Regions from separate parts of the Neptunomonas concharum genome, predicted to be linked through region 2. Evidence: predicted binding sites of a transcription regulator. Region 2 holds the regulator's gene; the other holds the start of a gene.
What was found. The regulator FNR, encoded in region 2, switches genes on or off when oxygen is low (the NO sensors DNR and NnrR bind a similar motif). The targets are predictions, from matches to a motif close to TTGATNTANATCAA.
Positions count from the first base shown of each region.

Region 1: a site for FNR is predicted at 3,875-3,888, ahead of F0U83_RS13285 (bifunctional enoyl-CoA hydratase/phosphate acetyltransferase). Genes of this name have one in related genera too.

Region 1 is NZ_CP043869.1:2,809,526-2,815,094, reverse strand. It holds gene F0U83_RS13305 (hypothetical protein) at 1-314, opposite strand, end outside; gene F0U83_RS13300 (MarR family winged helix-turn-helix transcriptional regulator) at 409-975, shown strand; gene F0U83_RS13295 (DUF6151 family protein) at 1,004-1,576, shown strand; gene F0U83_RS13290 (acetate/propionate family kinase) at 1,634-2,821, opposite strand; gene F0U83_RS13285 (bifunctional enoyl-CoA hydratase/phosphate acetyltransferase) at 2,831-3,766, opposite strand; gene F0U83_RS13280 (LysR family transcriptional regulator ArgP) at 3,912-4,832, opposite strand; gene F0U83_RS13275 (LysE/ArgO family amino acid transporter) at 4,923-5,537, shown strand.
Region 2 is NZ_CP043869.1:2,295,563-2,301,131, forward strand. It holds gene F0U83_RS10795 (sulfite exporter TauE/SafE family protein) at 1-657, shown strand, start outside; gene ccoS (cbb3-type cytochrome oxidase assembly protein CcoS) at 1-5, shown strand, start outside; gene hemN (oxygen-independent coproporphyrinogen III oxidase) at 725-2,116, shown strand; gene fnr (fumarate/nitrate reduction transcriptional regulator Fnr) at 2,202-2,981, shown strand; gene F0U83_RS10810 (adenine phosphoribosyltransferase) at 3,147-3,689, shown strand; gene F0U83_RS10815 (alpha/beta hydrolase) at 3,758-4,636, shown strand; gene F0U83_RS10820 (thioredoxin family protein) at 4,636-5,094, shown strand; gene hrpB (ATP-dependent helicase HrpB) at 5,110-5,569, shown strand, end outside.

The DNA.
Region 1 (5,569 bases), 510 kb from region 2:
CCTGCATTGTCTTCAAAACCAACCACCGCACTGTTGAGGCTGGTGGGCCAGACATATGAGAACACCTGACTACCCGCAAGTTTGCCGGTAGGCACCGGTTTGATGTTGCCAGCCTGTGCAGCAACCGCCATGTGAAAGGTTGCAATGTTATTTTGGGTGGTGACTTTGGCATGCACAATATCGAAACTGGTCAGTGTTTTATCTGCCGATGTTTGTGCCTGAATACCACCGTGGTGTGCGCCATCGGCCAGTGTAGGTTGAGCGATGCATGCAAAGATTGCGCTAAGGGAAAGACATTTAGTAAAGGTGTTCATGTGTTTTATCTCCTGTTGGTATCGAGTCGATACAAATAGATTTTCATAATAGAACTGCATTGTCAATATTGTTTTGATTCGATACTATTTGTTTATGGATATACAGATCACACAACAACTGCTTGAACGACTGGCTGGGCTGTTACGTAGCGAGGGGCGTAGTTTATTGCTGGAGCATGGCTTACAGCCGGTGCAGTTTGAGGCATTGCACTATCTTTCGATGTGTAATCGCTATTCGGATACGCCGATGGGCGTTACTGAGTTCTTAGGCCAAACTAAAGGTTCGGTTTCGCAGTCGTTAAAAATTCTGGAAAAAAAAGGGCTGATTACCAAAATGCCAGACAGTAAGGACAAACGAGTTACACACATGCAGGTAACGGATGCAGGCCGTGCAGTCATTGCTGCATTGTTACCATCGCCCCAGTTGCTGGCAGCCCAAGCACTGTGTGATACTCAAGATATCGAGTGCTTGAACACGCAACTAAGAGCGTTGTTAACGGCGATGCAACGCGCCAACCAGTTCCGTACGTTCGGACAGTGCGCCAGTTGTGTGCATAACCTACCAATGGAAGAGGGTGATTTCCTGTGCCGCCTGACTAACGAGCGCTTAAGTGCACAGGATGTTACGCTGATCTGTCGGGAGCATGAGCCTAAAACCTAAGGTATAAATCGTAAGGAGAGCGAGCGGTATGTCATCGGTTGTTAAATTGAGCTGCCAATGCGGGAATGTTCAAGGCGCGTTGAAGGTGGTTAAAGGCTCAAGCTTTCATGTGAAGTGTCTCTGCTGTGATTGTCAGAGTTACGCGTCTAAATTGAACAATGAAGACCTGATTTTGGATGAGCAGGGTGGCACTGAGTTGTTTCAAACCTACCCCGCCTATTTGACCATCACGCAAGGTCATGAGCATATTGGTTGTATGCAACTGAGCGAACAGGGCATCTTTCGTTGGCATACGACCTGCTGCAATATGCCATTGGGTAACACAATGCGCTCGCCTAACATGCCTTTTGTGGGTATTTCGGTTAAGTGGATGCAGTTTTCCGATGAACAAGAGAAGGAGCGTATTCTGGGGCCTGTAACGATGAAAGCTTTCGGTAAATATGCGCGCGGACCCATGCCGCACGATGCTTATGCTCGTTTTCCGCTATCTTACATGCCAAAAATTATAGGCTTTATGCTGAAAGGGATGATCGGTAAAAAGCAGTCGCCTTCACCTTTTTTTAAGGATGGTAAGCCCATCGTACCTGCCAAAATAGGTTAGGCATGGTTTGAAGGGATACGGCAGGGAGAACATCTCCCTGCGTTTAGCTGACGCTGATTAATGCCCAACACACTCAGTGACGTGCAGTGCGATCATTGCTTCTTCATTGGTTGGAATAACGCGCACGCTGATACGGCTGTCATCAGTGCTGATTACACGCTTGTTGGCTAAATTGGCTTTCTCATCAATGTTAATACCCAGCCATTGGCTTTGTTCCAGCACACGGGCACGAATGTCCGCATCGTTTTCGCCCACACCCCCGGTGAACACGATCTGCTCTAAGCCTTGCAGTGCCGCACTTAAACGGCCCACTTCTAGCGCAATGCGGTAGGCAAACATGGCGATGGCTTCTTCGGCTTCTGGAGCTTCGCTGCGGTGCAGCGTCAGCATATCAGAGGAGATACCCGACACACCTAACCAGCCGCTTTCCTTGTAGATCAGCTTTTCCAGTGCGTCTGCATCCATACCGTGATGGCGTTGTAAATACAGCATAACGCCTGGGTCGATATTGCCGCAGCGGCTGCCCATAGGTAAGCCATCAACAGCCGTAAAGCCCATAGTCGACGCAACGCTTTTGCCTGCTTTGACTGCGCACATGCTGGCACCGGCCCCTAAGTGGCAGATGATCGTGTTAGCTGTAGCGGCTTGTGGGCTGATCTCGGCGAGTCTGGTTTGAATAAACTCGTAAGATAAACCGTGGAAGCCATAACGCTGAATCCCTTCTTCGGTCAGCTTGCGTGGTAGGGCATAGTGTCGTTCGACAGCCGGTTGGCCAACGTGAAACATCGTATCGAAACATGCAATCTGTGGCAGTGTTGGTGCCAGCTGTTGGCAGGCTTCGATCAAGCGCAGGTTGTAAGGCTGGTGCAGGGGCGCCAACGGCACGAAGGCGCGTAGCGCTTCCAATGTGTTGTCATTAACGACCACTGGCGCACTAAAGTGTTCGCCACCATGTACGACGCGATGTCCAAATGCGGTAATGGGGTATTCAGGTGCATGTTCGGCCAGCCAATCTAGAACCGTTCCCAGTGCGGCCTGATGGCGTTGAGCCACAGGGATTGCGCTGACATCAATTTCGGGTGCGGCTAGCGATTTGCCCTGCGCGTCGGTAATACTGATGCGCGGGGTATCCAGAATATTACCTAACTTAAATACATACAGGGGGGTTAGCCCCTGCGGCTGAGCACTGAATAGTGCGCATTTCAGGCTGGAAGAGCCGCCGTTAACGGTAAGAATCGTCTGCATACTTATCCCTTAAGACACTGGGTGGTGGACCATGTGTGATGCGAGTGCGCATGAGGCCATTCTTCCCAAAGGTGTTTCAGCGCGGCTAGTCAGGATGATCGGTACTTTTGCGCCAACCGCGATACCCGCAGATTTTGCATCTGCCAAATAGATCAGCTGTTTAGCGATCATATTGGCGGCTTCAAGATCTGGTGCCAAAAGAATATCTGCATCCCCCGAAACTTCAGAGTTGATATGCTTATCCAGTGCGGCTTGTAGGGATATAGCGTTGTCAAAGGCGAGTGGTCCATCGAGCAAGGCGTTGGTAATTTGACCACGATCAGCCATTTTGCACAGGCAGGCTGCATCAATGGTGCTAGGCATGTACGCTTTTACTTTTTCTACAGCTGCTAAAATAGCCACTTTGGGTTGATTCACCCCCAGTGCGCGGCAAAAATCTACTGCGTTTTGGACAATATCGCGTTTTGTCATCAAGTCTGGCACAACGTTGATCGCACCATCAGTAATCACAAGCGGTTTATGATAGTTGGGCACATCAAAAACAAAGACGTGGCTTAGACGGCGCTCTGTTCGAATCCCTTTGGTTTTACTGATTACCGCACTGATCAGTTCTGAGCTACCCAGATCACCTTTCATAAGGGCTTCAACTTCACCCATTCGTGCTAATTCACACGCTTTTTCGGCTGCTGCGTGGCTGTGTTCTACATCAATAATTTCGTAACGGGTGATATCAAGGTTATCTTTTTCCGCTGCAGCTAAGATTTTGGCTTTGGGGCCGATCAATATAGGTTCTATTAAATGGTGTTCTGCCGACTCGATAGCACCCATTAATCCATTATGATCAACGGGGTGGACAACAGCGGTGCGGATAGGACGCGCTTTTACCGCTTGTTCAATAAAAAACTCAAGTTGGTTATGGACGGGAGGTGTTTCTTTGAGAATCATAATAGTATCGCCTTCACCATATAGTGCCTTGTGGGCTGGATGGAATGTTTTTCAAACTATAGTCTAGTCGAATGGCAGAATTATGACGCACTGCAACAAAAATAATTAGTGATCTATATCATAAAGTCTAATGATTCCCCGTTTGTTAGGGGATAGTCAGTGTCGGGTGGGCATCAAAATCCTCTAATGCTATGGCTGCATGTTGAGTCAGTGTTTGTGTCAGCTCTTGGGCCAAAGGGGCTTTGAGATTCCAGACGTGCCAGTAAAGCGGCACAGAAAGGTAGCTATTGGGCAATATCTCCGTCACGTGTCCCGACTCAAGGAAGGGTCTGACTTGTTGGTCTGGCACCATGCCGGTAGCAAGTCCTCTGATGATGAGATCCATAAAGGCTTCTGATGACGGTACTCTATGGGAGGGATAAGTCCCGCTATTTACTTTGAAAAACTGTTTTAAGTAGCGTTGCTGCAGTGCGTCTTTGTGATTGAATTCGACCACCGGGGCATAGCGGAATGCTGTTGCAGAAGGCCCATCGGGAAAGTGGCGCTCTATATACTCCAGAGAGGCAACGCAGCGGTAAACAGAGACCCCCAACGGAATACAGTGGCAACCTTGTAAAGGGGTAGAGCTGGATGTGATACACCCCATGACCTCGCCGTTTTTTAAGAATTTTTGCGTTTGATCTTGATCGTCAATTTTTAAGTCAATCAGGATTTTGTGCTGTTTAAGTAGGGGTTCAATTGCTGGTAAAAACCATGTCGCTAGGCTATCTGCATTGATACCGATAGATAATACCGTGTGGCCCGATTGCTCAGTAGAACTAAGGGACTGAATCACCTCATTTTGCAGTAGATCAACTTGGCGAAAGTGCTTCAGTAGTATTTTTCCTGCTGGCGTTGGCAGGATCGGTTGTGATCGTATTAAGAGTGCTTGCCCGATCAACTCCTCTAGTTGCTTAATCCGCTGAGAGACGGCGGATTGAGTGATGTTGAGGCGTAGCGCTGCTTTCTCGAAGCTTTGCTCTTCAATCACACTGGATAACGCTTTCAGTTGTCGATAATCAAGCATCAAAAACTCTAATGTAATATTAAACTTATTAGTTTTACTAATTTTGGTGGCGAATACATCATAGCCCTACTCACTCACTGAGGAAAGGTTATGTTCCTGTCTTTAATTAAGGGTTACTGGTCTGCGGCAGCATTAATTATGGCGATTGGTGCACAAAATGCGTTTGTTTTGGCACAAGCAGTTAAAAAACAGCACCATTGGCCGGTGGCGTGCCTGTGTATCGCCATTGACATGCTATTGATCAGTATCGGGATGATGGGGGCGGGGGCTGTGATCCAATTATGGCCTGCGGCGCTGAATATACTGTGTATCGGCGGTGTTGTATTTTTAAGCTGGTATGGCTTGCAGAGTTTTAAGGCCTTTTTTAACCCTGAGGCACTTTCAGCAGGCAGAGCGCAAACCACATTTAAAGCGGCTATTTTGACGGCACTGGGTGTTAGTCTATTAAACCCTCATGTGTACCTCGATACGGTGGTACTGCTAGGTAGTATTGGTAACCAGTTTCATGGTGCTGAAAAGTATGGTTTTTGGTTAGGGGCTATGCTGGCGTCTATCAGTTGGTTTGTGGCACTTACGCTATTAGCTAAGAGATTAGCTCCTTGGTTGGGGCGACCACAGGTTTGGCGCTGGGTCGAGCTGCTGGTTGCTTTAATGATGTGGGGAATTGCTTTTTGGCTAGTGTGGGAGCTATTAGCTGTTATATAGCGGCTTATACAAAGAAACCCGCATAAAGCGGG
Region 2 (5,569 bases):
ACTGATTCTGTCTCCCTCACCACAGCGCTCTTTTTAGGGCTTCTAGGCAGTGCCCATTGTATCGGTATGTGTGGTGGCATTGCTGCTACCATGGCGATGAGTGATCACCCTAACCGCTGGTTACATCTTCTCAGTTATAACAGCGGTCGCCTGATCAGTTATGCTATCGCAGGTACATTACTCGGCAGTGCTGGTGTGTTAATTAAAGATGGAACTTTTGCACTTATCTTACGTTCCATCGCAGGGCTTTTGCTTATCTCAATGGGGCTTTATGTAGCTCAGTGGTGGAAAGGCTTAACCTATATCGAGCGCGCGGGTAGTCGTATCTGGGCGTTGATACGTCCAGCAGCCAGCCGGTTACTACCGGTAAGGCATAATGGACAAGCCCTGCTATTAGGCTTTTTCTGGGGCTGGCTGCCCTGTGGCCTCGTATATAGCACACTCATTTGGTCAGCCACCAGCCAAGACCCTATACAAAGTGGCCTTCTGATGCTGGCCTTTGGTGTGGGCACCCTACCCGCGATGCTCACGACCGGCCTACTTGCCCGTCAGGTACAAAGCCTTCTGAGTAATCGTAATGTTCAGCACATCTCTGGGTTACTTATCATTCTGTTTGGTTTATATACGCTACCGTTAACAGCGCTTGTTAAGTTTTGACCCGCATCAAACCAATTAATATGCTGAGTGTTATACTGCTCCGCTTTAAAATTGTGAGGAAATTATCGTGAGCTTAGACACCAGTATTTCTTGGGATCTAGATCTAATTAATCGCTATGACCTGTCCGGCCCACGATATACCTCCTATCCGACAGCCATTCAATTTGATACATCGCTATCGGAGCAAGACCTTGTTCAGACGGGGCAATTAACCTCAGATAAAACCGCCCCCCTCTCTTTGTATGTGCATATCCCTTTCTGTGCCCACGTTTGTTACTACTGTGCCTGCAATAAGGTCATCACACGCAATCGTAAAAAGGCACAACCGTATTTAGATACACTGTATAAAGAGATTGAAGAAGTAGCTCGCTGGTACAGTGATGACAGAGTTGTCAATCAACTTCATTGGGGCGGCGGCACCCCGACCTTCATCAGCGATGAGCAGATGGTCGAGTTAATGGATAAACTAAAAGCGTCATTTAACTTACTAAATGATGATAGCGGCGATTACTCTATTGAGATTGACCCACGCGAAGCCTCTATTAAAACCTTAGAAACGTTGCGCAGCATCGGCTTCAACCGGATCAGCTTAGGCGTACAAGATGTGAACCCCGTTGTTCAAGAAGCCGTTAACCGAGTCCAGTCAACGGAGCAAACCGCTGAGATTCTAAGCACAGCCCGGCAATTAGGCTTTAAATCGATCAATATGGATTTGATCTATGGCCTACCCCACCAAACCTTAGAAAGCTTTAATGAGACGTTGAATACCGTCATTGAACTCAGCCCAGACCGGCTTTCAGTCTTTAATTATGCGCATATGCCGGATCGCTTCCGCTCACAAAAACACATTAATGCAGACGATCTACCTAGCCCAGAAACCAAGTTAGCGATATTAGAATCCACGATTAATACATTGCTATCCGCAGGCTACGTCTACATAGGCATGGATCACTTTGCAAAGCCCGATGATGAACTCGCCTTGGCGCAACAAAACGGCCAACTGCATCGTAACTTTCAGGGATATACAACCCACTCTGATTGCGATCTGGTTGCTATGGGTGTCTCTGCAATCAGTCAAATCGGCGATGTCTATTATCAAAACGAGCACGACATTAGTGCTTATACGGAGTCCGTTGAATCTCGCTCCAGTGCTATTCGTCGAGGCGTCAAACTCAATCTAGATGATCGCATCCGCCGTGCAGTTATCACACAACTCATTTGCCATTTTGAACTTGACCCTCAAACCATCAGCCAACAATTCAATATCAATTTCAATGACTATTTTGCTGAAGAATTAACCGAATTAAACAACTTTTCTACAGATGGTTTGATTACTCTGGAGCAAGGTAAAATTTTTGTGACCCCAGCTGGTCGACTTTTGATTCGTCGCATCTGTATGACCTTCGATAAATACATACCTAAACAGCAAGAAACACAGGCTTTTTCACGTATCATCTAATCGGTGCTTCACGGTTCCCGTGAAATGTTACATAATTTGGGGCTGAGTAGCCGCTCGTTATGTAAAACAACCACAGGAAACGGCCATGAGTGATGTAAAGAAGGAAGGGAAACTACATAGCCTTCAACAAGCCCACTGTAACACGTGCAGTTTAAGTTCACTCTGTCTGCCCGTATCGCTAAATCTAACCGAGATGGAAAGGCTGGACGATATCATTGACAAAAGTCGTCCTTTAAAAAAAGGCGAACACCTTTTCCATCAAGGGGATGAATTTGAGTCTGTATACGCGATTCGCGCGGGCAGTGTTAAAAGCTACACCATAACTAATGAAGGTGAAGAGCAGATCACGGGGTTCTATTTCCCGGGGGAATTAGTAGGTTTGAGCGGTTTTGATAGCAACAACTACCCCGTCTCAACCAAAATTTTAGAAACGACAACTGTATGTGAAATTCCATTTGAGCACCTCGACAGTTTGTGTGGACAGTTACCAGAGCTACGCAGACAAGTGATGCGCACGATGAGTAAAGAGATTCGTGACGATCAGCAAATGATGATGTTGCTATCAAAGAAAAATGCCGAAGAGCGCGTTGCGACCTTTTTGGTCAAGTTATCCCAACGTTTTCAGGCTCGTGGCTATTCTGCCCATAAGTTTCGCTTATCCATGTCACGCAATGAAATAGGTAACTATTTGGGATTAGCGGTTGAAACCGTTAGCCGTATTTTCACTCGATTCCAGAAGAATGAGCTGATTCAAGTAGATGGAAAAGAGGTAGATCTAATTAATCTGGAGCATCTATACACCCTAGCGGGTGAATGCATGGGTAAAGAAGATACCGAAGATGATGTCCAACAGTTAACGCTATAATAAAAAAACGCCGTTCAAGATTGAACGGCGTCACAAATAGTTGCACAAAGAAGTAGCCATCTCTATGTGTAACCCAACGAAGTCATTAGAAGGCAAAACGCCTTAGATAACATTGAGCCATATCAAACGTTTACGTTCCGGCCTGATTGAGGAGCTATTGAGCACATGTCTTACGACGAATACTACGTCAAATCTGTCATCCGTACCCTACCTGACTGGCCTGAACCTGGTGTTATGTTTCGTGATATCACACCTCTATTTAAAGATCCCAAAGCATTGCGGATGATTTCAGATGCCTTCATTCAACGCTATATGGATTCTGAAATGACTCATATTGCTTGTATTGACGCGCGTGGATTCTTAATTGCATCCATCATGGCCTATCAACTACAAAAGCCACTCGTGCTTGTTCGTAAAAAAGGCAAGCTGCCAGGAAAAACTGTGCACCAAGAATATCAATTAGAATACGGAACATCTGCTGTGGAAATGCAAGTGGACTCCGTCTCTGCTGGCGACAAAGTCCTAGTATTTGATGACTTGATTGCTACCGGCGGCACCATTCTAGCTGCTTGCACACTCATCAAAACCTTGGGCGCTAACGTCATCGAGTGTGCCGCGCTTATCGACCTTCCTGATCTTCAAGGGTCAACACGTATACAGGATACTGGCATACCCGTGTATACCTTACTTGCTTACGAAGGCCTGTAGCCAAACCAGATAGCCTCTGCTATTGTGAGTGTATTAGAATAAGCTTATAACAATAACAGAGGTTTTCCATGTCTCGATTGCAACAGCTCGTATCATTGTTTCTGCTGACCTTTAGCTTTTTAGCGTATGCAGAGGAAGTCACTCTTCCCTTCAAGGGCATCACGCTCAATGCGGACTTTCAAACGAGTGATGCACAGCCATTGAGTGATGGAGTGATTGTGCTGGTACATGGCACCCTCGCCCATAACCACATGGAAATCATTAGAGCTTTCCAAGAGCAGCTCACAGAAAACGGCTATCATACCCTCGCCATTAACCTTAGCTTGGGCGTTGATAACCGTCACGGCATGTACGACTGCAACACACCCCATCAACATAAACATACCGACGCACTCACAGAAGTTGATCAGTGGATTCAGTGGCTCAAAAACCAAGGGGCTGACAAGATCACATTACTCGGCCATTCACGCGGTGGTAATCAAGTTGCGTGGTATACTTCAGAACATCCAGAGCAGGTACAGCGACAGGTTCTGATAGCCCCTGCTACATGGAGCGCAGAACAGGAGCGTGTCGATTACCAAACTCGATACAAGAAAAACCTTGAGCAGGTGATAAAGGAGGCCGAGCAAACACCAGAAAATGCGTGGCTAAAAAATACCGATTTCATCTATTGCGCTAATAGTGAAGTCACAGCAGGCTCTTTCCTTAACTATTACAAGCCGGACACCCGTTTCAACACGCCTGATATTATTAAGAACACCACTACGCCTACATTGGTTTTTAGTGGGTCTGAAGATACAACCGTCAAAGATCTGCCTGTGCAAATGAAAAGAATCGATAATCCGCATATACGCTATTTCGACATTGAAGGGGCAGACCATTTCTTTATGGACCTTTATACTGACGAAGTTGTCGAATTGATCGTTGAATTTTTGGAATCTAACTAATGGCCCGATTACTCGCCTTATTGCTCTTTTTACCTTGGCTGATAGCGCAAGCAGGTGAACTTCCCAAAGCACAAAACTTCCAGCTGGATGCAAAACAACTGCAACCTCAGCAGCTTTTACTGGTGCTAGCTAGCCGACATGATTGTAGCTATTGTTCTTTAATCAGGAATGATTTTTTGTACCCTATGTCTCAGAATCCAGGGTATCAAAAAAAGCTGATCATTAGGGAATTGAAGATAGACGAGAATAAAAAGATCATTGATTTTGATGGAAGGCCTATTGCAGTAAAAGAACTTGCGCGACGCTACAATGCCAGCTTAACGCCAACACTCATGTTTCTCGATAAAACTGGGAAGCAGCTCACCAAGAACCATGTTGGAATCACAACGCCTGAGTTCTTTGGTTTTTATTTAGACCAGTCAATAGAGGCAGCTCTTGAGCACCTTGCTATACAGTGACACGCTTTAACGGCTATGCCCACATTACCCATACATCAATGCCTTTCTCAGCTTTTTGAAGCATTAAACTATCGAGATGAAGCGGTACTACAAGCCCCACCAGGCGCAGGTAAAACCACCGTTGTCCCACTAGCTCTACTAGAGCAGTCGTGGCTTCAAAAGCAAAAGATCATTATTTTAGAGCCGCGGCGCATAGCCGCGAAAGCGGCGGCTGAACGTATGGCAACGTCCTTAGGAGAAAGTGTCGGAGAAACCGTTGGCTACCGTATCAGGATGGATACCTGTGTAAGTCAATACACCCGCATCGAAGTCATTACAGAAGGCATACTAACCCGTATGCTCCAAGAAGACCCTAGCCTTGAAGGTGTCGGCTTGGTGATATTTGATGAGTTTCATGAACGCAGCCTTGATGCCGATTTAGGCTTGGCGTTATGCTTGCAAAGCCGGACATTATTTAGAGATGATATTGCCCTAA